DNA from 2 places in the Heyndrickxia sp. FSL W8-0423 genome. Region 2 is predicted to be linked to the other one. Evidence: riboswitches for the same ligand, from Rfam matches in the RefSeq annotation. Region 2 holds a riboswitch; the other holds the start of a gene.
The links. Region 2 has a riboswitch for FMN ahead of MKY81_RS16780 (ECF transporter S component). Riboswitches for the same ligand answer to the same signal wherever they lie in the genome.

Region 1: it holds a riboswitch for FMN, as region 2 does, so the genes downstream of both, ribD (bifunctional diaminohydroxyphosphoribosylaminopyrimidine deaminase/5-amino-6-(5-phosphoribosylamino)uracil reductase RibD) here and MKY81_RS16780 (ECF transporter S component) in region 2, are expected to answer to the same signal.

Annotation. Positions count from the first base shown of each region.
Region 1 covers NZ_JBBPBE010000001.1:2,081,633-2,094,457, reverse strand. The annotation lists gene MKY81_RS10600 (PAS domain S-box protein) at 1-1,477, opposite strand, end outside; gene MKY81_RS10595 (hypothetical protein) at 2,062-2,520, opposite strand; gene MKY81_RS10590 (hypothetical protein) at 2,527-3,315, opposite strand; gene ribH (6,7-dimethyl-8-ribityllumazine synthase) at 3,484-3,951, opposite strand; partial or broken gene ribB (3,4-dihydroxy-2-butanone-4-phosphate synthase) at 3,986-4,594, opposite strand; gene ribE (riboflavin synthase) at 4,607-5,266, opposite strand; gene ribD (bifunctional diaminohydroxyphosphoribosylaminopyrimidine deaminase/5-amino-6-(5-phosphoribosylamino)uracil reductase RibD) at 5,282-6,364, opposite strand; FMN riboswitch at 6,582-6,729, opposite strand; gene MKY81_RS10565 (glycerate kinase) at 6,786-7,922, opposite strand; gene yhbH (sporulation protein YhbH) at 8,460-9,626, opposite strand; gene MKY81_RS10555 (DUF3221 domain-containing protein) at 10,375-10,659, opposite strand; gene MKY81_RS10550 (PrkA family serine protein kinase) at 10,890-12,785, opposite strand.
Region 2 covers NZ_JBBPBE010000001.1:3,272,529-3,285,353, reverse strand. The annotation lists gene resB (cytochrome c biogenesis protein ResB) at 1-832, shown strand, start outside; gene ccsB (c-type cytochrome biogenesis protein CcsB) at 851-2,059, shown strand; gene MKY81_RS16795 (response regulator) at 2,159-2,875, shown strand; gene MKY81_RS16790 (ATP-binding protein) at 2,872-4,647, shown strand; gene MKY81_RS16785 (peptidoglycan DD-metalloendopeptidase family protein) at 4,920-5,762, shown strand; FMN riboswitch at 5,853-5,998, shown strand; gene MKY81_RS16780 (ECF transporter S component) at 6,218-6,790, shown strand; gene MKY81_RS16775 (ferredoxin) at 6,827-7,078, opposite strand; gene MKY81_RS16770 (helix-turn-helix domain-containing protein) at 7,296-8,348, shown strand; gene MKY81_RS16765 (RecQ family ATP-dependent DNA helicase) at 8,351-9,802, shown strand; gene MKY81_RS16760 (CPBP family intramembrane glutamic endopeptidase) at 9,799-10,386, shown strand; gene MKY81_RS16755 (LysM peptidoglycan-binding domain-containing protein) at 10,406-11,032, shown strand; gene MKY81_RS16750 (DUF2663 family protein) at 11,157-11,609, shown strand; gene MKY81_RS16745 (manganese catalase family protein) at 11,618-12,187, opposite strand; gene MKY81_RS16740 (spore coat protein CotJB) at 12,219-12,449, opposite strand; gene MKY81_RS16735 (spore coat associated protein CotJA) at 12,489-12,707, opposite strand.

The DNA.
Region 1 (12,825 bases), 1.2 Mb from region 2:
CTTGATATTCATTAACAATATAGATTTGGACATTATTAATTATTGCCTGTGTGTCAATTAACGTTTTGACCTCCTCAATTAAAGAATTTAAATTTTCTCGTTCAAATTTTAAATCTTGAGGTTTTGCAAGAATCAACAGTTCACTAAGAATAAGTTCGATTCTGTCCATTTCTGACTGTATGATGCTGAAATAAGTTTTGTTATTTATTTGTGCTTCCATTAGTTGGAGAAATCCTTTTATAGCCGTCAATGGGTTACGAACTTCGTGTGCAATCCCAGCAGCAAGCTGTCCGGCAATCGTTAGCTTTTCCGAGTTGTGTAAAAGTTCTTGAGTTTTTTTACGTTCGGTAATATCTCGAATGATCACATGGATTGCCGGTTCATTTTGAAAGAATGTCGGAATACTTTTTATTTCGGCTGTAAAAGTCGATCCATCCATTCGGATAATTTCGTACTCCGAAAAATTCGTTGTTTCCCCTTTAGAAATCAACATCATTCTTTCTTTTGCTTTCGTATGATAGCCTGTAGGAATAAAATCCAGTATTGATTTTTGAATTACATCCTTTGCATGGTTAGCTTTTAATAAATTTATTCCCATTTCGTTAATAAAAAGAATTTTATCATTTTTCGCCATTACTATTGCATCCGGGGATTTTTCGACTATATCCCGATATGCCTTTCTCCAAGTGCATAGCTCTTCTTCAGCCTTCACATGCTCAGTAATATCCCGAATGACACTCACTACTTCCGAAATGTTTTGTGTATCACGGTCCATGACTGGTTTACAAATTGACTCTACCCAGGCATAACTGCCATCCTTTCTTAGAAAACGATAAGTTCCCCTATTGCACTCAAGGTTTGTTATTAATTTTTCGCGATCGCAAAAAGCTTTTTCCTTATCATCCTTATGTATCAAAATCGAAAGATGTTTTCCCACTAATTCATCAGATTGATATCCGAGTATAGTTTGACAAGAAGGGGATATGTAAAAAATGTTTCCCATTATATTGGTCGTTAACATGATATCCATCACATTTTCTGACATTACTCTATGGAAATCTTCAATCTTTCTGATCTCTTCCTTTTTTTTATTTAAATGTGTGATGTCTTTTGCAATCATTTGTATTCCAACAATTTGTCCTTCAACGGCTATGGGGATATTCATAACATTTAAATCTGTAATCTCACCGAATTTATTTTTTATTTTACAATCAAAATGATGATATTGCCCAAGTACTGATTTATAGAAGTAATTCAAATAATTATCCAAATCTTCCATTTGAATAAGAGATTGAAAGGTTATTTTTTTTAACTCTTCATTTGTATAACCTGTTAATCGTTCGAAAGATGAATTCATTTCCACAGAAAGACCGCTTAAATCTAATATTAAAATAGCGTCAACGTTTGATGTAAATAATTTTTCCTTTCTGAAATCATTTACATATTTCTCTAATACATTCCTCTTTTTACTTTTCATTACTTCTACGGGACTGTTCATCTCTCTACCAGTTCCTTTCCTTTTTTATGTATAAATAAAAGCCAAGATAGGAACTGCCCCACCTTGGCTTACATGCTTTGAGGATTCTTATCTTAAATAATCTTTTTTAAAAGAAAAGTATAAATTTTCATGTCAACAGTCTTACAAAGTATCGTGCAATTTCCAGATCGAGGGGGGGCTGATCAAGGCGTTTCCGCTTTTCTTACTTGTAACCAATATTATCATAAAATAGTACCTGCTCTTTATTTCTTTTTGCATTGCTGAACTTTTCTCCTATATTGAAATAATATCATGAATTCCTAGATATCTCCTTGGTTTAACGTTTCATATATTATGGGTACTCTTCACAATACGACTTAGGTAAGGGGGGCATAAAGATGTGTTGAACAATTATCGGTATTTTACTTGCTAAAAAAACCAACTGTTCTATTCTAATTAGTACAGTTGGTTTCGTTGATCTTATTTAATAGCCTAATTATTTTTATTTGCTAATTTAGCATGATCTTTCGACTAATGGTACTTCACAATCTTTTGTTTTATATAAGTTCAACCAAATTGATTCATCATTTTATTTTTGCTACACCAATTGCAAAATGACTCCAAAGTACATCCTCAATAAATTCCGCTTGTGTTTCTTCACAATCAACAATTAAAATTATTTCAGAATGTTTGCCTTTTAAAACTCTTTTATTTTTCTTTACAACCAATTCGATAAAAAGCCGAATAGCAAAGCCGATTACAAACCCAACAAATGCACCTATCAGGCCCCAATATATTGGACCCCATGCTAATTTAAATCCTATACTTGCTCCAATAACTGATAAAGCTGTGGCAAGCCCCATCCCTATATCGATAAGTGATGTTCCATCTGAGCGATGCAACGTATCAAAAATTTTACGATCTTCTGCCCGATTATCCAGTGAAACAGCAAATATGTTTTCTTTTTGGATCCCTTTCTTTTCTAAGGTTGAAATGGCCATTTCTAAAAATCCAGTTGTTTCAAATGTGGAAAATACCTGCAAAATGATTCACTTCACTTTTTGTCCTTTTAGTATTTGGAAACCCTTCGATTGATAATTCTCGGTTAAATGATTTCTTAAGTCTTTATCAAAAAGTTTATTATTCTCAACTGTATTCATATAAGAATCATAAATAGCAAACCCATAGTGTGAAGGAATAAAAAGGAGCCATTCAGGATTTAACACCGCGGTTGCTTCTTTTACTTTACCTAAAAACAAAAACACAACAGCTTCTTGAATATGCGAACAATAATAAAAAATAACTAACCATATAATGACAAAGAAAGCAGTTAAAATTCTATGAATATAGAGCTGTCCTAAACCAGGGATAAACAAAGACCACATCACAGCAACAACTGGATTTCGCTTATCCAGATAGTTAATCTCTAATGCACCTATCGAATAAGAATTATAACGATGTTCCTCTCGCTCGGCTAACACATAAACTCTGTTCATATCTACTGTTATCCGATAACTGTCCCAAATAGCAAAAAGATAAACGGGAATATACATAAGAAGCCACCTTGTGTCTAATACCTCTTTTGCCATACTGATATTCCCCTGAAAGGAATAAATCATTGAAGCATTAACATGCGCGTTAATATTGACGATAACTTCCCAAATAAATAATGCATACCCTCTAAGATATTTAGATAAAAGCAAATGCCCGAATCCAGGGAATGCTGCTGACCACCAAGCAATAATATAAGGATTTCTTAAATGCAGTTGAGTTGTCCCTAAAATACTAACATGGGCTTTATATCTTCTGGCGGTGTTGTCATTCGTATAGTTGTTCACTAAATCCACCTTTATAAAAAATATTTATTTCATCATAGTTTTCCACATATTAGTTTGTTTATTACCTGTGTAAAATTTACCGCCACCCTAACTTTTTTAACTCTAGAACTATAGCAGATGAAAAAACTCCCCAAGTTATACTTAGGAAGTTTTCATCATTACAATCACCTATTCTACAATTTTAACTAAATTCGCCATTTCAATCGCGGATACTGCAGCATCCCAGCCTTTATTTCCTGCTTTTGTACCTGCTCTTTCAATTGCTTGCTCAATGGAATCAGTTGTTAATATCCCGAAAATGACTGGAATTCCTGTATTTAATGAAATAGCTGCTACTCCTTTTGCCGCTTCATTACATACATAATCAAAATGTGGTGTAGATCCCCTAATAACCGTTCCTAATGTGATTACCGCGTCATACTTGTCCGTTTTCGCTAATTTCTGTGCAACTAATGGGATTTCAAATGCACCCGGAACCCACGCAACATCCACATCGTCTTCATTTACACCATGTCGTTTAAGTGCGTCAATTGAACCGCTTAGCAGCTTATTCGTAATAAATTCATTAAATCTACCTACGACAATTCCAATTTTCAATCCTGATCCTACTAAATTTCCTTCAAAAATTGTTCCCATTTTAAAAGCCTCCCTATAATTAGATAATACTTCCTACTCTTTCGATTTCTTTCCGATAATTGATTAAGTCTTGAATCGTAATCATTTTCAGCTGAAATTGATCCGCTATCATACGCAAATCATTGACTCTTGCCATCGTTCCATCTTCTTTAATCACTTCACAGATGACTCCTGCAGGCGACGCCCCGGCTAGTTTCGCTAAGTCTACTGCGGCTTCAGTATGTCCTGCTCTTTTTAATACACCGCCGTCTTTTGCGATTAGTGGGAATACGTGACCTGGTCGTTTGAAATCAGATGGCATCGCTTTTCCATTCACTAACGACTGAATCGTCATTGAGCGTTCCATTGCTGATATACCTGTCGTGGTTGAAATATGGTCAATACTAATCGTAAAAGCTGTTCCAAATGGATCGGTATTTTCTTCAGTCATTGGATTTAATCGTAGACTTTTTGCAATTTTTTCTTCTAACGGAACACAGACGAGACCTTTTCCGTATGTAATCATGAAATTAATGACAGCAGGTGTGGCTTTGTCAGCTAAAGCGATAAAATCACCTTCGTTTTCTCGATTTTCATCATCACAAACGATGATTACATTTCCTGCCTTTAATTCATGTATTGCTTCTTCTATTGAATCAAACATATCCATCACTCCTTATGCAAAGCCATTTTTTTGTAACATGTCATAGGTTATTGCTGTTTTATTTTCTTCTTGCGTATCCGAAAATCGAGAATGAACGAAATGCTCAATATATTTTCCAAGCATATCGCATTCGATATTTACTAGGTCTCCTACTCCTTTCTCACTTAGAATCGTTTCAGATAGCGTATGAGGGATTAATGAAATTGTAAAAGTAGAATCGCTCACTTCAAAAACCGTCAAACTAGTTCCGTCAATTGCAACGGATCCTTTTAAAATCGTGTATTTGATGATCTCGGCATCTGCTTTGATTTCATAATATCGGGCATTGGAAACGTTTTTTATGTTCTTTATCGTTCCAACTCCTTCCACATGCCCTGAAACGAAATGGCCGCCAAATCTACCTTGCGAAGACATTGCTCGTTCAAGATTTACTTTTGATCCATTTTTTAGTTCTATTAAACTAGTAGATTTTATTGTTTCAGGCATGACATCTAAATGAAACTCATCGTTGGAAAATGAGGTAACCGTCAAACATACTCCATTAACGGAAATACTGTCTCCATTGTGCATATCCTTCATTATTTTGTTAGCATGAATTGTTAATTCGATTGATTGAGCCGATTGTTTGATATTTTTCACACGACCAATTTCTTCGATAATTCCGGTAAACATCTTCATTCACCACCTTTACATGGGAGTTGCTGTAATTCGAATATCTTTTCCAATCATTTTAACGTCGGTAATATCAACATTCATGGCATCCTCTATTTCTTTGATTCCTTCTCCACCAAACGAAGTAGGGGCAGTTTTTCCTCCAATTAGTTTTGGTGCAATATAAGTTATCATTTGTTGAAATGCCCTTTCCTTTAAAAAGCTGCCATGTACTTCTGCTCCACCCTCGACAAAAATAGAGCATATCCCTTTTTCTGCTAAAAGTTTTAGCATAGGCTTTATTTCTATCGTTGGTGTTTGCATGTTAATGATTTGAACACCTTTGTTTTGATAAGTAACTTTTCTTTTCTCGTCCACATGCATGCTTGTAACAATCCATGTTTCCTCATCCTGTTGCTCCATTACTTTTGCATCGATAGGGGTTCGAAGATGGGTATCAAGGATAATTCTTACAGGATTTTTCCCGCCACCGTTTAATCTTGTTGTTAAACTTGGATTATCTTTAATAATCGTATTGACCCCTACTAGAATCGCATCATGAATATGCCGGAAATAATGGACATCCTCTCTTGCCTCCTGACTTGTAATCCATTTACTCCTCCCAGTTTTTGTTGCTGTTTTCCCATCTAGACTTGTTGCCGATTTCAAAGTGACAAAAGGCAAACCCGTTCGGATGAAATGAAAGAATACTTGATTCAGTTGGGTGGCTTCTTTTTCGAGTAAACCGACCTCTACATTTATTCCAGCTGCTTTCATCGTCTCGATTCCTTCTCCGGCCACTTTCGGATTTGGATCTTTTGTTGCAATCACTACTCTTTTTATCCCCGATTCAATCAATAGCTTTGAACATGGAGGGGTTTTTCCAAAATGGCTGCAAGGTTCAAGGGTGACATACATCGTTGCGTCTTTCGTTCTCCCTTTGGCCATTTGAATGGCATGTACTTCAGCATGTGAATCCCCTGCTTTGACATGTGCACCGATCCCAACTACTTGGTTGTTTTTTACAATCACTGCCCCGACGGCTGGATTAGGAGTGGTTTGACCTTTCGTACTTTTTGCAATATCGATGGCTAGTTGCATGTAGTATTGGTCATTCATTTTATAAGCTCCTTACTTAAAATAGAAAATAAAAAACCCCTAAAGAATGAACTTCTTCAGGGGTTACGTGTTTTTGGGTATAGGAAATAAAGGTGAAGAATAGACTTTTCCTTTCCAAATTTATGTATAGTTAAAAAAGGTATGATATTTCATCAAACCATTTTTTTACACAATAAGAAAGAAAGGTAGAGATAGCCATCTTACCAATACTTTTTATTTTTTCCTTCTCCCATCCAGACTTTAACTGTCGGCTCCGGAGTTTCACCAGATCCACCGTTTAACAATTGTTAACCGGGTCACGGACTAAGAAGCATTGCAGCTTCATCACCGCCGGTAGGGAATTTCACCCTGCCCCGAAGGATAGTATTTATTTTAGTGACAATTATACAGAAAAAAAATAAATAAGCAAATAGAAGAATTTTTATTTTTTGAACATGTCGATGACTCTAGCGATATTTTCAGAACAATTTTTCAGATATTCATAAGCATTTGTCATGGCATCTTCGAGTGATGTAGCACCTGGGACAATTGAAAATAAGGCGTCGATTCCTTCTTCTCTTACTCTCCCATTTTTGTCTTCAATATATCCCGCGATTCCGATTACTGGAATTCCCTTCTTTTTTGCTAGTTTTGCAACCCCGATTGGTGTCTTGCCAAAGATGGTTTGTCCATCTATTTTCCCTTCGCCAGTAATGACGAGTTCCGCCCCTTCGAGATGGGTTTCTAGTTTCAATGTTTGAGTGATAATATCGATTCCCCGTTTTAATTCGGCATTGAAAAAGGCTAACATGCCAGCTCCCATTCCACCCGCCGCACCTGCACCCGGAACTCTATCAACGTTTTTATGGAGCTCTTTTTTTATGATATTTGCAAAATGCAGTAAGCTTTTGTCTAAACGATTGACCATCTCTTGTGTTGCACCTTTTTGTGGTCCAAAAATAGCAGATGCACCGTTTTCTCCTGTTAACGGGTTATCCACATCACACGCTACAATAAATTGGACATTTGATAATCTTGAATCCACTTGCGAAATATCAATTGTTTTTAAATCTGAGAGGGCGGCGCCGCCAAAGCTAATTTGTTCCTTTTGATTATTGAGAAGTTTTGCTCCAAGTGCTTGAGCCATCCCTGCGCCTCCATCATTTGTTGCACTCCCGCCAAGACCCATGATAATTTCTTTGGCACCGAAATTAAGTGCTTCTACAATAAGTTCACCCGTTCCATAGGTTGTTGTTAGTAGTGGATTGCGTTTGTCTAAAGGAACGTGGTGAATACCTGAAGCTGCTGACATTTCGATTACGGCGGTTTTTCCATTGCCTAGAAGACCGAAAAATCCTTGAACAGGTAACCCAAGCGGACCAGTAACAACCTTCTCTATGATTTTTCCATTTGTCGCATCAACGAGCGATTGAACCGTTCCTTCTCCCCCATCTGCCATTGGAAGTTTAATATATTCAGCATCCGGTATAACAGCAGAAAATCCTTCTTCAATCGCATTTGCCGCTTCTAAAGCGGATAAACTCTCTTTAAATGAATCAGGTGCAATGATAATTTTCAATTTGGTCACTCCGATTTTATTTTTTATTATATTCTTCCCTACAATGATTTGGTGTGAATAAATTTAGTTTACAGCAATTTGAATATAGGGGTGATTTTTTCTATGTAACAACATATAAATGGTTCCTCTTTTATCTATGAGGTACATCATTCCGTTTATTCTGTTAATTATGTTCTTCTTGAATGCTCCTTGAGGCACTTCTTCTTTTAATTTTGTTGATCATGTACCTCATAAATGCTTTATGAAGTACTTCTTCTTTTTATTTTGTTAATCATGTGCCTCATATTCGCTTCATGAGGTACTTCTTCTTTTAACTTTGTTATTCATGTGCCTCATATTCGCTTCATGAGGTACTTCTTCCTTTTATTTTGTTAATCATGTACCTCATATTCGCTTTATGAAGCACTTCTTCCTTTTATTTTGTTAATCATTTACCTTATGAACATTGCATGAGGTACATTTTTCATAAAATATTGTTAATGTTATGATTCCTACAATAAAAATAAGCCCTCTCACTGAGAAGGGCTTTACATTTTTTTAACTAAACACCTTTTCTTCTTCCTGTTTAAAAAAGCTCTTCATCGCATGAAAGACGTCTGCTTTTTGCTTTAAAATAAAATACCTGAATTTTTCGTTTTTGATATTTTTATAAGCAGACATAAGCGTAGAATGGCGATTGTATTGGTTGACTTCCCCGTATCCAAACATATTTGATACTTTCATTAGCTCTTCGACTAGTTTGACACAGCGCGGATTGTCGGAGGTAAGATTATCTCCGTCTGAGAAGTGGAATGGATAAATATTGTAGCGAGATGGTTCGTATTTTTCATCGATTAAACTGATTGCTTTTCGGTAAGCTGAGGAGCAGATCGTTCCACCACTTTCACCTTTGGAAAAGAAGTCTTCTTCTGAAACAACTTTTGCTTCCGTATGGTGGGCGATGAATTCGATATCGACTGTTTCATATTTTGTCCGTAAGAAGCGGGTCATCCAGAAAAAGAAGCTGCGGGTCATATATTTTTCCCAGACGCCCATGGAACCACTCGTGTCCATCATTGCGAGAACGACAGCCTTAGATTCGGGCTTTTGAATTTCATTCCACGTTCTAAATTTTAAATCTTCTTGGACGATTGGATGAAAACTTGGTTTTCCACTGATCGCATTTCGTTTGAATGCTGTCATCATCGTTCTTTTTTTATCAATATTGCCCATTAATCCGGTTTTGCGGATATCATTAAATTCGATATCTTCAACCGTATTTAAATCTTGCTCTTTTCGTTGTAAATTCGGTAATTCTAATTGTTTAAATAATGCCTCTTCAAGCTCCATTAACGATACTTCTGCTTCATAATAATCTTCTCCCGGCTGATCGCCCGCTCCATCACCTTTTCCTGGTCCTTTTTGTGGAGCGCCATCGCGTGCGACAACATCACCCACCTGACTTTCGCCGTCCCCCTGACCGACATGCTTATTCTTATCATAATTATAGCGTATTTTGTATTCATCCAATGATCGAATCGGAATTTTGACCACATCACGGCCATCTGACATGATGATGCTTTCTTCTGTTATAAGGTCAGGCAAATTATTACGAATCGCTTCCTGTACCTTTTCTTGATGTCGTTTTTGATCATCATGTCCTTTACGGTGGAGGGACCAATCTTCACTTGAGATAACAAACTGCTTGTGCTCTGAATCAGTCATAATATTCCCCTCCTACATTTTTTAGAAAACTTTCACCATATTTCCCTTATTTGCATACAATATTTTGGCTGTGTATTTAAGGAATGCATAAAAAAATTATGGATTACTTTATCCTATGCAAAAAGTTAAGATTATTTACAAAAAATTATTATAATAAGGTAATTGTCTATTTAGGTTGGACGAGCTATGATTAATTATTTTTACTAAAAAAAGAAGCTATTGAATCTAGCCCCTCATAAACGATGATTATATTATAGTAACTTTTCAGAAAATCAAATAACTTTCACCAAATTTCATGTTAAAATTATGTTATGTAACTAGCCGGGTGGGAGGTTGCCCTAACCCTTTCTCTTTTATCTTCAAGAGAAGGGAGGTGACCGATATGGATATTCTAATTGCCGTACTAGTGGAAGCAGTTAAGACACTTGTCACTCAGACAATTGTTATAATATTCAGCATAATATCCACTAATGAACGCAAAAAGAAAACCACCCGCACTTCGTCCAAAAGAATCGGGAGGTCTTCTAAAAAGAAATATTAAAATTTAGGAGCAACCGACCACTTTGGATTGGTTACTAGGCGAGATGTTCTCACAGCATCTCGTCTTTATTATATATTCCTCATTATAACATAATTATTCCAAGTTAATAACAACAAAAAATGAATTTGGGGAATTTCCTTTAATATTGCTGACAAAAAAATGAATCTTTATTTCCAAGTTCATTTCATGAGTAAGGAAAGCTTACATTTATTTGTTTATTAACTTATCATATTTTAAAACATTAGTTTTAGGAGGATAAGACTCACGTATATAGTCGTACCATACTTTTACTTTATCTCCTGAATTGATTTCATCCTTATTTATTATATTTAGCTTTATTACGTTTAAATATTCCTCTCTTAGTTGCTTAAGATTAAAACCATCTATGTTAATATTTGATTCCCCTTCAATTAACCATATTCCCTCCTCTCCTTTATAAATAATTCCTTTTAAAGTTCTTTGTTCACTAGGCTTTTGAAACTCTGATAACAATGGTGAGTCATCTACTGAATTTTGATTATCTCATCCAATTAGTGGAAAAATAACTAGTGCGATAATAAGAAAATATTTCAGTTTTTCTCCCCCCTGTTTCTATACATAATGTTTTAGATGGCAAAAAAGCTTATTTTTCTTCCATATAAAAATATTATATATAATAAAATAAGGAGGATTGTAGATATTTGATATATAAAAAAAGAACCAGCCCATAAGCTGATCCCTAATTATCGATTTAACAAGCTTCCTACATATCTTAACAGCTCATTTGCGGAAGTTGAGTTGTAGCCATGCTCATCAATTAAACGCGCGACTACTTCGTTAATCTTTTTCAGTTGCTGTTCATCCGGTGTTTTCGATGAGGTTGTGATTTTTACAACATCTTTTAAATCGGCGAAAAGTTTCTTTTGAATCGCTTCACGGAGGCGATCATGGGAATTATAATCAAATCGTTTTCCTTTTCTTGCATAGGCGGAAATACGGATAAGAATTTCTTCTCTGAATGCTTTTTTGGCATTTTCGGAAATACCTATTTGTTCTTCAATTGATCTCATTAGCTTTTCGTCCGGATTGATTTCTTCTCCGGTTAATGGATCATACAGCTTTGCCTTATTACAATACGCTTCGACATTATCAAGATAGTTATCCATTAATGTTTTTGCAGATTCTTCATAGGAATAGACGAATGCTTTTTGAACTTCTTTTTTGGCAATTTCGTCGTATTCTTTTCGTGCTAAAGAAATAAAGTTTAAATATTTTTCTTTTAATTCGGTCGTGATGGACGGATGCTGATCTAAGCCTTCCTTTAAAGAACGAAGTACATCTAGCGCATTAATTGAAGAAACTTCTTTACGGATAATGGTGGATGAAATTCGGTTAATGACATATCTCGGATCGATTCCACTCATTCCTTCTTCCTGATATTCCTTTTTTAATTCATCGATATCTGCAGAATTAAATCCTTCCACACTTTCACCATCATATAATCGCATTTTTTTAATGAGGTCGATATCTCCGCGCTTTGGTTCCTTTAGTCTTGTCAGAATCGAAAACATCGCCGCAATTTTTAATGTATGCGGGGCAATATGGACATTGGCCACATCACTTTCATTAATCATCTTTTCATAAATCTTTTCTTCTTGTGTAACTTTTAAATTGTATGGAACAGGCATGACGATGATTCGTGAATGAAGGGCTTCATTTTTCTTGTTTGAAATAAATGAACGATATTCCGTTTCATTTGTATGGGCAACAATAAGTTCATCAGCCGAAATTAAGGCAAACCTGCCCGCTTTAAAATTCCCTTCCTGTGTTAATGAAAGTAAATGCCAAAGAAACTTTTCATCACATTTTAGCATCTCTTGGAACTCCATTAACCCACGGTTCGCTTTATTTAATTCCCCATCAAAGCGATAAGCCCTTGGATCGGATTCGGATCCATATTCGGCAATGGTGGAAAAATCAATGCTTCCTGTTAAATCAGCGATGTCTTGGGACTTTGGATCAGATGGGCTAAATGTACCAATACCAACCCTTCGATCTTCAGAAAATAAAATTCGTTGAATCATGACATCTTCGATTCGACCGCCATATTCCTCTTCCAGGCGCAGCATGTTTAATGGCGAAAGATTTCCTTCGATTCGTATTCCATATTCCTCGTAGAATTCTTCCCGTAAATGATTAGGGATGAGGTGGAGAGGATCTTCATGCATTGGACACCCTTTAATTGCGTAAACTGCACCATTCTCTGTTCGTGTATATGCCTCCAGACCCCTTTTTAGCATCGTTACTAATGTGGATTTTCCCCCGCTTACAGGACCCATTAATAATAAAACACGCTTACGGACATCTAAGCGTTTTGCTGAAGGATGGAAATATTCCTCGACTAATTTTTCTAATGCTTCCTCTAAGCCAAATAATTGATTGCTGAAAAATCGATACTTCTTCCTACCATTTTCTTCTTCAACACCAGCATCTTTAATCATATTGTAAACACGAGAATGTGCAGACTGTGCTACCCATGGCTTTTCTTTCAGTAATTCTAAATATTCTCCAAATGTACCTTCCCACTGCAATTTTTCCTCTTCTTCTCGATAATGTTCTAGTCTTTTTAAAATATCCATAAGTACCTCCCCTTGTCACTTGTTGAGAGACGATTAATAT
Region 2 (12,825 bases):
AAAATTCATTTTAGAAAAATACGACAATAAGAAAGATAAAGAAACATTTAATCAAGCAATTAGTCGGGTTGGAAATGTAGCAAAAAATTTCCAATCAAATGTTACATTATATAAACGGGTAGATGGCGGAATAGCTGGAGAATCCGATAAACTAAAAAAAGTGAAAGATTTTTCGATCAAAGTGAATAAACCGTTAAAAATGGATCATTATGCACTTTATCAAATGTCTTACCAATTAGATGAATTAAAAGCAATGTCATTTGAATTACAAAATAAAGCCAATGGAAAATCAATGGGAAATCTTAAAGTGGATTTATTTGATCCGAAAGATGTTTATGATTTGAAAAATGGGTATAAAGTAGAGTTAATAGGATATTATCCTGATTTTTCAGGTTTTGCTAAAAATGGTGAACCACAAACAAAAACATCTGTACCTAATAATCCGGCATTTTTGTTTAGAATGTATTCACCTGAACATCCGAAAGGTGAAGTGAGTTTTGTCGCAATTAAACAAAATGTTGAGCCGTTGGGAGAAAACGACTATAAAATGGCGTTCAAATCAATTGATACGAGAAATATTTCAGTGTTAACGGTCCGTAAAGATTTGACGTTATGGATACTTGCTTTAGGTGGTTTAATCTTTATGATCGGTGTCATCCAAGGGATGTATTGGAATCATCGAAGAATTTGGTTACAACGTGTCAATGGAGAAGTATTGATTGCGGCACATACAAATAAAAACTGGTTTGGAATAAAGAATGAAATTAAATATGCACTGAAAGATACAAATATTCCAGAACCGATTGATCAACAAGAAAAGAAAAAAGAGTAACATTAAGGAGGGGCGATTTTGTCTGACTTAGTTAACGTGAGCAGTAACTTTCTATATGCTGCATTTATACTTTATTTAATTGGTACTTTCTTTTTCGGTGGTGCCATTCGCCAAAAAAAAATACATGGAAATGAAGATAAACCTAATCGATGGGGAAACATTGCCATTTTCGTCGCCATTATCGGTTTTATTTCTCAATTAGTCTATTTCATTTTACGGTGGATTGCATCGGGTCATGCACCTGTAAGTAATATGTTCGAATTTGTTACATTCTTTGGGATGATGCTCGTCGCTGCATTTATCATTATTTATTTTATTTATAAAACACCTGTACTAGGTTTGTTCGCTTTACCAATTGCATTGCTTATCATTGCATTCGCTAGTATGTTCCCAGGTGAATTAAATCCGCTTGTTCCTTCTCTGAAAAGCCATTGGCTTTATATACATGTGACGACAGTCGCTGCCGGGGAAGCGATTTTGGCAATTAGCTTTGCTGCTGGCTTAATTTACTTAGTAAAAGCAATTGATCAAACTAAACGGAGCGCTCGTACAGTTTGGTTAGAAATTGTTATGTTTGCCTTAATTGCTGTACTAGGCTTCGTTGTATGTTCAACAATCTTTTCGGCAATGGATTACAAAGCTTCCTTTAATTGGGTTGATAAAAAGGGAGTTGCAAAGGTTAATGAGGACGGAATGGTCTATCATATGCCAGCATTAGTAGGTCCTCATAAAGGTGAATTGCAAACAGCAGATCGATTTGAACCGTTGTTCCATGTTCCAGCGATTATTAATGCCTTAAAGTTAAATACAGTAATCTGGTCACTAATTACTGGTATTATCATCTACTTGTTAATTAGGCTTATTTTTAGAAAACGAATCGGTGCGATATTACAGCCAATTACGAAAAACTTAAAATTGGACTTTGTAGATGAAATTAGTTATCGTTCGGTCATTATTGGGTTTCCGGTTTTTACACTCGGCGGTCTAATATTTGCAATGATTTGGGCACAAATTGCTTGGAGCCGTCCTTGGGGATGGGATCCGAAAGAAGTTTGGGCACTTGTTACATGGCTTTTCTATGCAGCGTTTCTGCATTTACGTTTATCAAAAGGCTGGCACGGTGAAAAGTCCGCGTGGTTAGCAGTTGTTGGTTTTGCGATTATTATGTTTAACCTTGTTGCAGTAAACTTAGTTATCGCAGGATTACACTCCTATGCTTCTAATTGATTTTGGCTAGTTTGAGTAATAAAATAAAGTAAGGATGACAACTTAAAGCCTTCACATTCGTGAAGGCTTTTTCACAAAAATATAAAGGGGAAAATATATATGGATTATGAAGCAAAAATATTAGTTGTTGACGACGAAGATCGTATTCGTAGATTATTGAAAATGTATCTAGAACGGGAAAATTATTATATTGAAGAAGCAGGTGACGGTGAGTCAGCTTTACAAATGGCACTGGAACATGATTATGACTGCATCCTATTAGATTTAATGATGCCCGGAAAAAGTGGGATAGAGGTTTGTAAAGAACTAAGAGAGAAGAAGGCAACACCTGTAATTATGCTTACAGCTAAAGGTGAAGAAGCTAATCGTGTGGAAGGCTTTGAAGTTGGAACAGATGACTACATCGTAAAGCCTTTTAGCCCAAGAGAGGTCGTACTCCGCGTAAAAGCATTATTAAGAAGATCATCGACTACTAGCTTTTTGAATACGGATACAAAAACAAAAGATATGATTGTCTATAATCATTTAACGATTGATAATGACGCCCACCGTGTGAGTGCAGATGGTAAAGAAGTTAATTTAACACCTAAAGAATATGAACTATTATACTTCTTAGCCAAATCACCGGATAAAGTTTTTGATCGGGAACATTTATTAAAAGAAGTGTGGCATTATGAATTTTTTGGTGACTTAAGGACTGTGGATACACATGTAAAACGCCTACGGGAAAAATTAAACCGTGTATCCGAACAAGCAGCTAAAATGATAGTTACCGTATGGGGAGTTGGTTATAAATTTGAGGTCACCTCAGAATGAGGTTATGGAAAAGCGTTGTCGGAAAACTCTGGTTAACTATATTAGTATTAGTCTCTTTTGTTTTATTTATTTTGACCATACTATTACTGGAGTTTTTCGAGAATTATCATGTGCAGCAAATTAAAGATAATCTAACATATACTGCACAAAAAGTAGCAAATATCGTTGAGACTCATGCGGGAGATGATATCGGCAAAGAACTTGCATTAGAATTTGTTGATAAATCAACAAAAGTAATGATTGCCTATGATAAGGATAACGTTTATTATTCCCCCAATATTCATAAAAACGATAAAATATCACCAATAACCATTTTAGAGGATCCAACATTTACTAGTGTTTATAATAAAGGGCAGACGAAGATTAAAGAATTTTCAGCCCCGAAAAATAAATCTAATAATAGGTATGAAAATGTAATTGTGGCATCCGCTCCTTTACATATTCGACAAGGTGAAACTGGAGCAATATTTATTTATCGCTCTTTAGATGTGTTGCAGGAAACCACTAATCAAACAACGAAATTAATTTTATTAGCGGCAGGTATTGCAATTATTTTAACTACTGGATTTGCTTTCTTTTTATCCACTCGAATTGCTGCTCCATTAAGAAAAATGCGTGAAGCAGTTTTTGAAATAACAAAAGGAAAATTTGATAAAAAAGTTCCAATTCTTACCCATGACGAAATTGGAGAGCTTGCAACTGCCTTTAATCAAATGGGAAAACAATTAAAATTTAATATGAATGCATTAAATCAGGAAAAGGAACAACTATCAAGTATTTTAAGTAGTATGGCCGATGGGGTGCTTACTTTTAATCGTGATGGTACGATATTAATAACGAATCCACCGGCAGAACGATTTCTTCAACAGTGGTATAAGGAACAAGGTGAAAATGGCGACTTCTTACCGCCAGAAGATTTGCTTCTCCAAAAAGTGCTTGAAACAGAAATGGAGAAAACAGATGAACTGACAATACAAGGAAGGACGTACGTTGTCATTGTCGGTCCCTTATATAACCAAGATAGTGTTCGTGGAGCGGTTGCTGTTATACGAGATATGACGGAGGAACGTAAGCTCGATAAACTGAGGGATGATTTCATTGCTAATGTTTCACATGAATTGCGGACTCCAATTGCGATGCTTCAAGGATATAGTGAGGCAATCATCGATGATATAGCTGCTTCTGAAGATGAGAAGAAAGAGTTTGCGAAAATTATTTATGATGAAACGTTACGAATTGGAAGATTAGTTAATGAATTATTAGATTTAGCAAGAATGGAAGCCGGCCATATTTCTCTATATAGAGATGAAGTCGAGATTCAACCATTTATTGAAAGGGTAACGAATAAATTTTACGGTTTAGCAAGAGAGAAGCATGTCAATTTATCTTGTGAAGTGAACTCGGCTACAGAAACAGTTTTTATTGATCCGGATAGAATTGAACAGGTTTTAACAAATCTTATCGATAATGCCATTCGTCATACATCATTAAATGGTTATGTAAAAGTCAAATTAATTGATAGTACTAACGGGATCGAAATAATGGTAGAGGATAATGGGTCCGGAATTCCCGAAGAAGATCTGCCATTCGTCTTTGAACGATTTTATAAAGCGGATAAAGCAAGGACAAGAGGTAAATCCGGAACCGGATTAGGGCTAGCAATTGCGAAAAACATTGTGGAAGCGCATGACGGGAAAATCTCTGTTAAAAGCATAGTAGGACAAGGTACGACATTTTCCTTCTTTATACCTAAAAATGTGAAACAAGCATGATGAATGCTGACGAGAAATCTTGTTTCATGAGAAACATTTACTGCATAATTGATAGCAAAAGCGCAAAATATTGCGCTTTTTTTTGTTCTTTTGTATAAAATTTCCCAATTAGCATAAAATAAGTTTTGCTCTAGCAAACTTAATATTGGCATTTTATTCTAGCTTCATTTCAATTGCATTACGTTTTAATTTCAAAAAGTGGGCTAGGTTCTAAAAAAAAACAAGCAGTCATATTAGTTTTTAGCAAGAGTTTTTATTTGAGGAGGAAAAATATGCTTGACTTTTTAAAAAGAATACTTATTGTAGCTTTAATGGCAATTTGTGTAGGTTTAATTCTAATTGGCGGAAGAGCCGAAGCGGCTGAAAATAGTATAAATAAAGAAACAAATGAATGGACTTTCCCGGCAAAAGGTGAAATATCCGACGTATTCGATTCGCGTGGTGGTATACATAAAGGTTTGGATATTGCGGGAAAATATAAATCCGGTGTTTATGCAGTTGCAGATGGTAAAGTGGTTCGTTCTTACTATTCAGGGTCATATGGAAATGTTATTTTTATTCACCACGATAACGGATATGAGACAGTTTATGCCCATTTGAATAAACGAATTGTAAATGAAGGCCAAAAGGTAAAAAAAGGAGAAAAAATCGGTTTGATGGGTAATACCGGGCAATCGACAGGGATACATCTCCACTTTGAAGTACATAAAGGTAAATGGAAAATTCATAAGGAAAATGCGATTGATCCTTTTTTAGTATTTGGTAAAGGGGAAATAGGTCAATATGTTTTTGCTTTAAATCATGATCCATATGGCGTAGTTAATGTATCTGGAAAATTAACGGTAAGTGAAACAAAGACAAATAATGCGGCTAGAGCATTTATTGAAAAAAATATAGAAAAACCTAAACAAGTATCGAAATCAAGACAAGAAAAATATGAAGTAGGCAATAAGTTGAAAAACGAGAAAGTATATGTCGTCAAGTCAGGGGATACATTGAGTAAAATTTCCCGATTCTATCATGTTTCAATCCAACAACTAAAATCATGGAATGAGTTAGAAAATATTGATCTCATCCATCCAAAACAAAAAATCATAATAAAAGCAAATAAATAACAATGGAAAGAATATAAAACATTGAAATCAAAACAAATCGCTTCACAAAATAATGTATTTAAGATATAATTTACATGTAAAAATAATATGATTCGTCTTCGGGGCAGGGTGAAATTCCCGACCGGCGGTAATGAAGCTTTTTTAACATGCTTATTAGCCCGCGAGCCTAGAAATTTTGGGCAGGATTTGGTGAGATTCCAAAGCCGACAGTACAGTCTGGATGGGAGAAGATGGAGGTGCCGGTATTCATAAATGCAGGCTTGAATAGTTATGTTCAAAATACTTTTGAAGCTGTTCAAAAGTAAAATTTGAATTTATTCAAAAATTGCATTTTTGAATATTATTTGAGCATGCCATTAATTCTCCCTCAAGGTAATTTCCTTGGGGGTTTATTTATTGTATGCTTAAGGCCACTTTCTTCTGACATGAGATGAATCTCAAAAGGAGAGAGAGAGTTGAGAAAATTACGTTTAAAGGAATTTGTTGGTGTTGCCATGTTGAGTAGTGTGGCATATGTTCTAATGTTCATTAAGTTTCCTGTACTGCCAGTCTATTCATATCTAACCGTTGATTTTAGCGATATACCCGCATTAATTGCAGCACTCATTTTTGGACCTATCGGAGCAATAATAGTTGAAGTGATAAAAAATTTATTAGATTACTTAACCCATATTAGTGATGTAGGAATTCCAATCGGGAATGTAGCTAATCTTATCGCTGGACTCTTATTCGTACTTCCAACTTATTTTGTTTACAATCGTATGAAAACAAAAATAGGAATGACATTTGCTCTAATTATCGGAACCATTATCATGGCTGTTTTAATGAGTGTGCTCAATTACATCATTATTCTTCCTGCTTACTTAGCATTGTTGCATATTGATGTTGGAAATGTAAAGGATTATATCGTGGCTGGTATATTGCCATTTAATCTTATAAAAGGGGCATTAGTTACGATCATATTTATGCTTATATTTGCAAAAATGCAAAAGTGGATCAATAAACAAGCCCAGATTAATAATATATAAAAAAGAGCAAGTGCATTATTACATGCACTTGCTTTTTTAGTCTTCAAATTTTAAAGGATTTCCATCAAAAGGCTCGTCCGCTACTTTTATAGAGTCAGTAGGACAGCCTTCGAAAGCATCAATCATATCATCCTCTAAAATATCGGGGATTTCTACTACACCTTTATTTTCGTCTAAAATGACATAAGCGATACCTTCATCGTCGTAGTCATAAATATCCGGTGCCGCAGCTCCACAAGCACCACAAGCAATACATGTATCTTGATCAACAATTGTATATTTTGGCATATATGTGACCTCCTAATAATCTATATCATTCATTAACCTTTAAAATGACCATTACATCCTTCATTATAATAAAACTCATTACAGTACTTTTCAATAGATAAGGATTAAAATAAAGTTTTTAATTTTTTATGCGTCTCATTTGTAAGCAATAATATTAACAATAATCAACACTTTCATGATAAAATTAGACATAAAAAGACAAAAGGGGTAAAAACAAATGACGTTTTTACAAGCCTTAATATTACTGATGTTAAAAAAATTAAATGGATCACGAACAGTATTTTCGATTTATCATTTGTTAAAAGGGAAAAAATCATCTCAAACTATTCAGGATGCTCACTTATTTAGAATCGGACAGTTTTTTCAATTCTTTCCCCCTTTAAAAAGAAGAACATTTGATGCTGCCGTTCAAGATCTTAAAATAAAGGGTCTAATTAGAGAAACGGAACTGAATAAATATACTGTAACACCCGATGGAGAAAAAGAACTGAACACTTATTTTAACCATCGACCAATTCCACAATATTTTAATGGGCTAAAATACCAAGATATCGCTATCGTTTTCTGGAAGCGGCTAAATTTATTAATACAAGTTTTATCAAATGCTATTTATAATAAAAAAAAGTATTACCCAATTCAAAGTGATGTAGAGGTTCAAAGGTGGGTTAAGTCATTCCTGAAAAGTCAAAAAAGCGACAAAGAACACCAAGCAAAACAGCTTTATCAGGAATTAACTTCCATCTTTTCTAATAACCCGCCCGAAGATCCTTTGCTTTTTATCATTCGTTTAACTGGCCAAAATCAAATTGGAATGACGATGGATCAAGCAGCAGAGCATTTCTCCCTAGATAAATATGATTATTGGTTTCGTTATTTGTTATTAATTCACTATATAATAGATACTTGTATAAATGATAAAAAGCAATATCCGATATTGTATACGTTATTGTCAGATAAATATCGCAATATACCACTTACAAATTCCACATACGAAACATTTTTATTAATAAACAAAGGTTATAATGTCTCTGAAGTTGCAAAGAAAAGAAAGTTAAAGGAAAGTACGATTCAAGACCATATCGTAGAAATTGTTTTAAACAATTCTGATTTTGATATTTCACCGTACTTGAATAAAGAATTAGAGCAAAAAATTATAAACGTTTCCGAGAGAATTTCACCCAAAAAACTGAAACCAATTAAGGAAACAGTCGGAGAAGTTACATATTTCCAAATTCGATTAGCTCTCGCAAAACAAGGGGAATGGGAATGAAAATAAATTTATATGACCATTTAAATAAACGGTTTGGCTATGATATGTTTCGGATTGGACAAGAAGAGGTCATTACTTCGGTTTTGGAAGGAAAGCAAACATTAGCTGTTCTGCCTACCGGAACAGGAAAATCATTATGTTATCAACTTCCTGGTTATTTGCTTAAAGGTATTGTTATTATTGTCTCCCCCTTACTTTCACTAATGCAAGATCAAGTTGAACAGTTAAAAATAAACGGAGAAAAAAGAGTTACCGCATTAAATTCTTTTTTAGAACCGAAGGAACGAAGACAAATTATTCATTCACTACAAAATTATCGATTTATATACACTTCTCCTGAAATGTTAACGAATAACGAAGTATTACAAAAACTAAAGCAAATGGATATTTCGCTTTTTGTCGTAGATGAGGCCCACTGTATCTCGCAATGGGGCCCTGATTTCAGACCAGATTATTTAAGTTTGAGTACGATACGATCCGAGCTGAAAAATCCAACTACCCTTGCATTGACTGCTACAGCTACGGAAGATGTTAGAGCCGATATAATAAAACATTTAAATTTAGACGATGTAAATCAATTAATATATTCTGTTGACCGTCCGAATATTGTACTAGTTGTAGAAGAAACGACCAATTATAATGATAAAGTTAAAAAGTTACTACAATTTGTAAAACAACTGCAAAAGCCGGGAATCATTTATTTTTCTAGCAAACGGTTAACAGAAGAAATGGCCGCTTTACTAAGAAATAATGGAATTGCTCAAACGGCTGCCTACCATGGGGGAATGGATAGAGAACAAAGAATATTAATTCAACAACAATTTTTACATAATCAATTACAAGTCATTTGTGCAACAAGTGCATTCGGGATGGGCGTTAATAAAGAAAATATTCGTTTTGTTATCCATTTTCATATGCCTTATCAACTGGACTCATATTTGCAAGAGATTGGACGAGCAGGAAGGGACGGTAAAAAAAGTATTGCCATACTTTTGTATTCACCGGGAGATGAATTTTTACCATTACAAATCTTTGAAAATGAATTACCGTCGGATGATCAGATTGAACAATTTTTTTTATTAAATAAGAATAGTAATGAGGCATCGCTACTTAACTTAACAGAAATACAATTGCGGTTTTTAACCTATTATCAAAAGAAGTATGATAAGAGTGTAGTGGAAAAACGTGTTAAACGGATTCGTGATTTTCGTGTGCAATATAAACAAAAAAAATTAAATGAAATGGTAAAATGGGTAAAATCTACGACATGTCGACGCGAAGGTATTTTACGATACTTTCAGGAACGGAAAGTTACGAATGTAAAAGATTGTTGCGATGTTTGCGGTGTACATATCGAAAATTATCAAACTGACATTCCGGAAACTATTGAAGGTCAAAATGAAAATTGGCAATTATTGTTGAAGAATTTATTATTAAGAGGCGATAAAGAATGAAAAGAAATAAGCAAGCCGAAATCATTAAACAGTTAACAAAAGAGGAATTATCTTTTCATTTATATATCACTCAATTAATCCTAGTAGTCATTGCAATGATTTCGTCCTTCTTTTTATTTAAAGACTTTTCGTCTTTTTTAACTTTATTTCAATTAAATTCATCTATTTTTACACTTGGGATAACAAATGGAATTGCTATTGTTGTTTTAGATGTTGTTTGTATGAAAATACTTCCCGATCATTTTTACGATGATGGCGGAATTAATGAAAAAATTTTTAAGAATCGTTCTATTTTAGAAATTGCCTTTTTGGCTGCTGTCATTGCAGTTTGTGAAGAGCTTCTATTTAGGGGTGTTATCCAAACACACTTTGGTTTAATTATTGCAAGTGTAATTTTTGCAATTGTTCACATTCGGTATTGGGGACATTGGTTTTTAATTGTGAATATTTTACTATTAAGTTATTGGCTCGGACTTGTATATGAATGGTCTCAACACAATTTGATGACAACGATTATGATGCATTTTACAATCGATTTTATATTAGGACTCATCATTAAATCTAAAAATAAAAACATGGAATAAGGGCTTGGTGGTGAAATATATGACGACAGATCCTTATCGTGATCAAGTTGAACGATTAAGAAAAAGAATTGATAAAGTTTCCGTAGAAAATTATTGGGAATCGAAACAGTTGAATGAAAAGTCAACTGAAACGTTACCTTCTAGAAGCGAAGTACAACGACAACGAAATCAATCAAAAAAGAAGAAAAAAAAGAAATTAAAGTTCCCTTTATTAAGGATATTATTAGTATTTTTTATATTACTGCCGATTGCAAGTTTGTTATTCTATACTGATTTGTTAAAAAAGTCGCCTTTCCCGAGTTCAACAGAAACTTCTACTGGTAATGAGTTTTCTTATGAAATAGAAGACTCTGGTACTAATACAGATAAACCCCAGGAAAGCAAGGATCAGGAACAAGAAGTCGCGGATTTACCTGATGAACAAACAATTGATAAAGGGCAAAAAATAGAAAATGGAGAGACACAAAGCAATTCAGAGCAAGATTCGAAAATCGTCTATCATACTGTGCAAGCGAATGAATCGCTCTACAGCATTGCGATGAAGTATTATCATTCCGAAGAAGGAATCGAAAAAATAAAACAATGGAACAATATAACGAATGACGGATTAATGGTAGGGCAAGTGTTACAAATTCATTTACCATAGCGTGTGCTTAGACAGAAAAAAGATAGCATTTTTTTGCTATCTTTTTTCTGTTTAAGCAAAATAACAATTGATTTTCTGACATACATTATGGACTTGCTCATAGAATTTTAATGGGGGGATAGTTATGGATTCATCAATTATATCTTTGAAACTTACAGATCAAGCGACAAAGCAAATGTTGCAAAATTTAGTCGATCGAAAGTTAAAATTCGATAGACTTAAACAACGTCATATTATTTTGCTATGGATAAGTGTTCTTTATAGTTTTACTTGCCTTTATTTTTTATACTACTTCATTTTAGAGCCTTACTCTTATTCCTTTGCGGATATATTTTCTATTATCGTCGGTGAAAATAATCATCTGTTTTTTCTTTTTATTGCTATAGGGACATTTGGGGCGACAAAAGTGTTATATGAAAAAAAAGAAAAAGCGGAAAAAGAGTACCACGAGTTAAGATGTGAGATTATCGATCGAAGCAAAGATTTATGGAAAAATGAAGCTTGGAAATCTAGAAATGTTGTATTTGAAATGATGAAAGAAAAATATAATATTAATTTATATCATGAAAGTAAGTAACAACGATACTAAAAAAATCTCTTTTTCCCTTTTTCTTCTTTAAGAATTTCAACTGCTTCTCTAAATCGAAGGGAATGTACAATTTCACGTTCTCTAAGAAATCTTAAACTATCGTTAATATCTGGATCATCGCTCATATTAATAATCCATTGATAAGTTGCTCTTGCCTTTTCTTCAGCTGCGATGTCTTCATAAAGATCTGCAATCGGATCTCCTTTTGCTTGAATGTATGTTGCGGTCCAAGGAACACCGCCAGCATTTTCGTAAAAAAGGGCTTTATCATGATTCGCATAATGAGCACCAAGACCTGCTTCCTTCAATTGATCTGGGGTAGCATCCTTCGTAAGTTTATACACCATTGTTGCAATCATTTCTAAATGTGCAAACTCCTCGGTTCCGATATCTGTTAATAATCCGATGACCTTATCAGGAATTGTATACCTTTGATTTAAATAGCGGAGTGCAGCGGCTAATTCTCCATCGGCCCCTCCGTATTGTTCAATTAAAAATTTAGCAAGCATAGGGTTACATTGGCTCACCTTTACCGGATACTGGAGTTTTTTCTCGTATACCCACATTAGCAAAATTCACTCCTTCAAAATAAATTTTTTATACTTGCCATGGCCATGGAGCATTTTTCCAATCCCAAGGAGCTTGTGAATAACTGTAGCCAAAACTTGTTAAGGCCCCAAACTGTTTTTCAAACTCTTTTTTTGCTTTCTTACGTTGTTGAGTAAATAAATTGTATTGCTGAATAGCATCATGGTCACCAGGATGTGTATCTAAATATAATGTTAGTTCGACAATGACAAAATCTAGCACCTGTAATTCTTCCATCATTTTGTAATATTCAGGAGGTACTGGTTTTGGCACTTTCTTTCACTCCTTTGCTCTTTCATATGGACTAAAATATGGATCATATAACGGTTGCCACAATGTTCCCTTTCGTAATGCTTCTTGTGGTGTGAATTGTGGTAAATTGGGTGGTTGAAAATCTATATATAAGTTAGGCGGTGTTGAAAAAGTTTTCACTTTTATCGGGGGACAAGGATCAAATGGGCTTATATAAGGTTTATAGCTTTTGTAATACGTAGGCATAATTCTCCCTCCTAAATTTGTCATCATTTAATTTTATGGAATAATATTGTCCATCATGTCAAAAATCCAATTAATAAAAACGCGATTGTATTTTTCGGCAAAAAAAATTAATCATTTA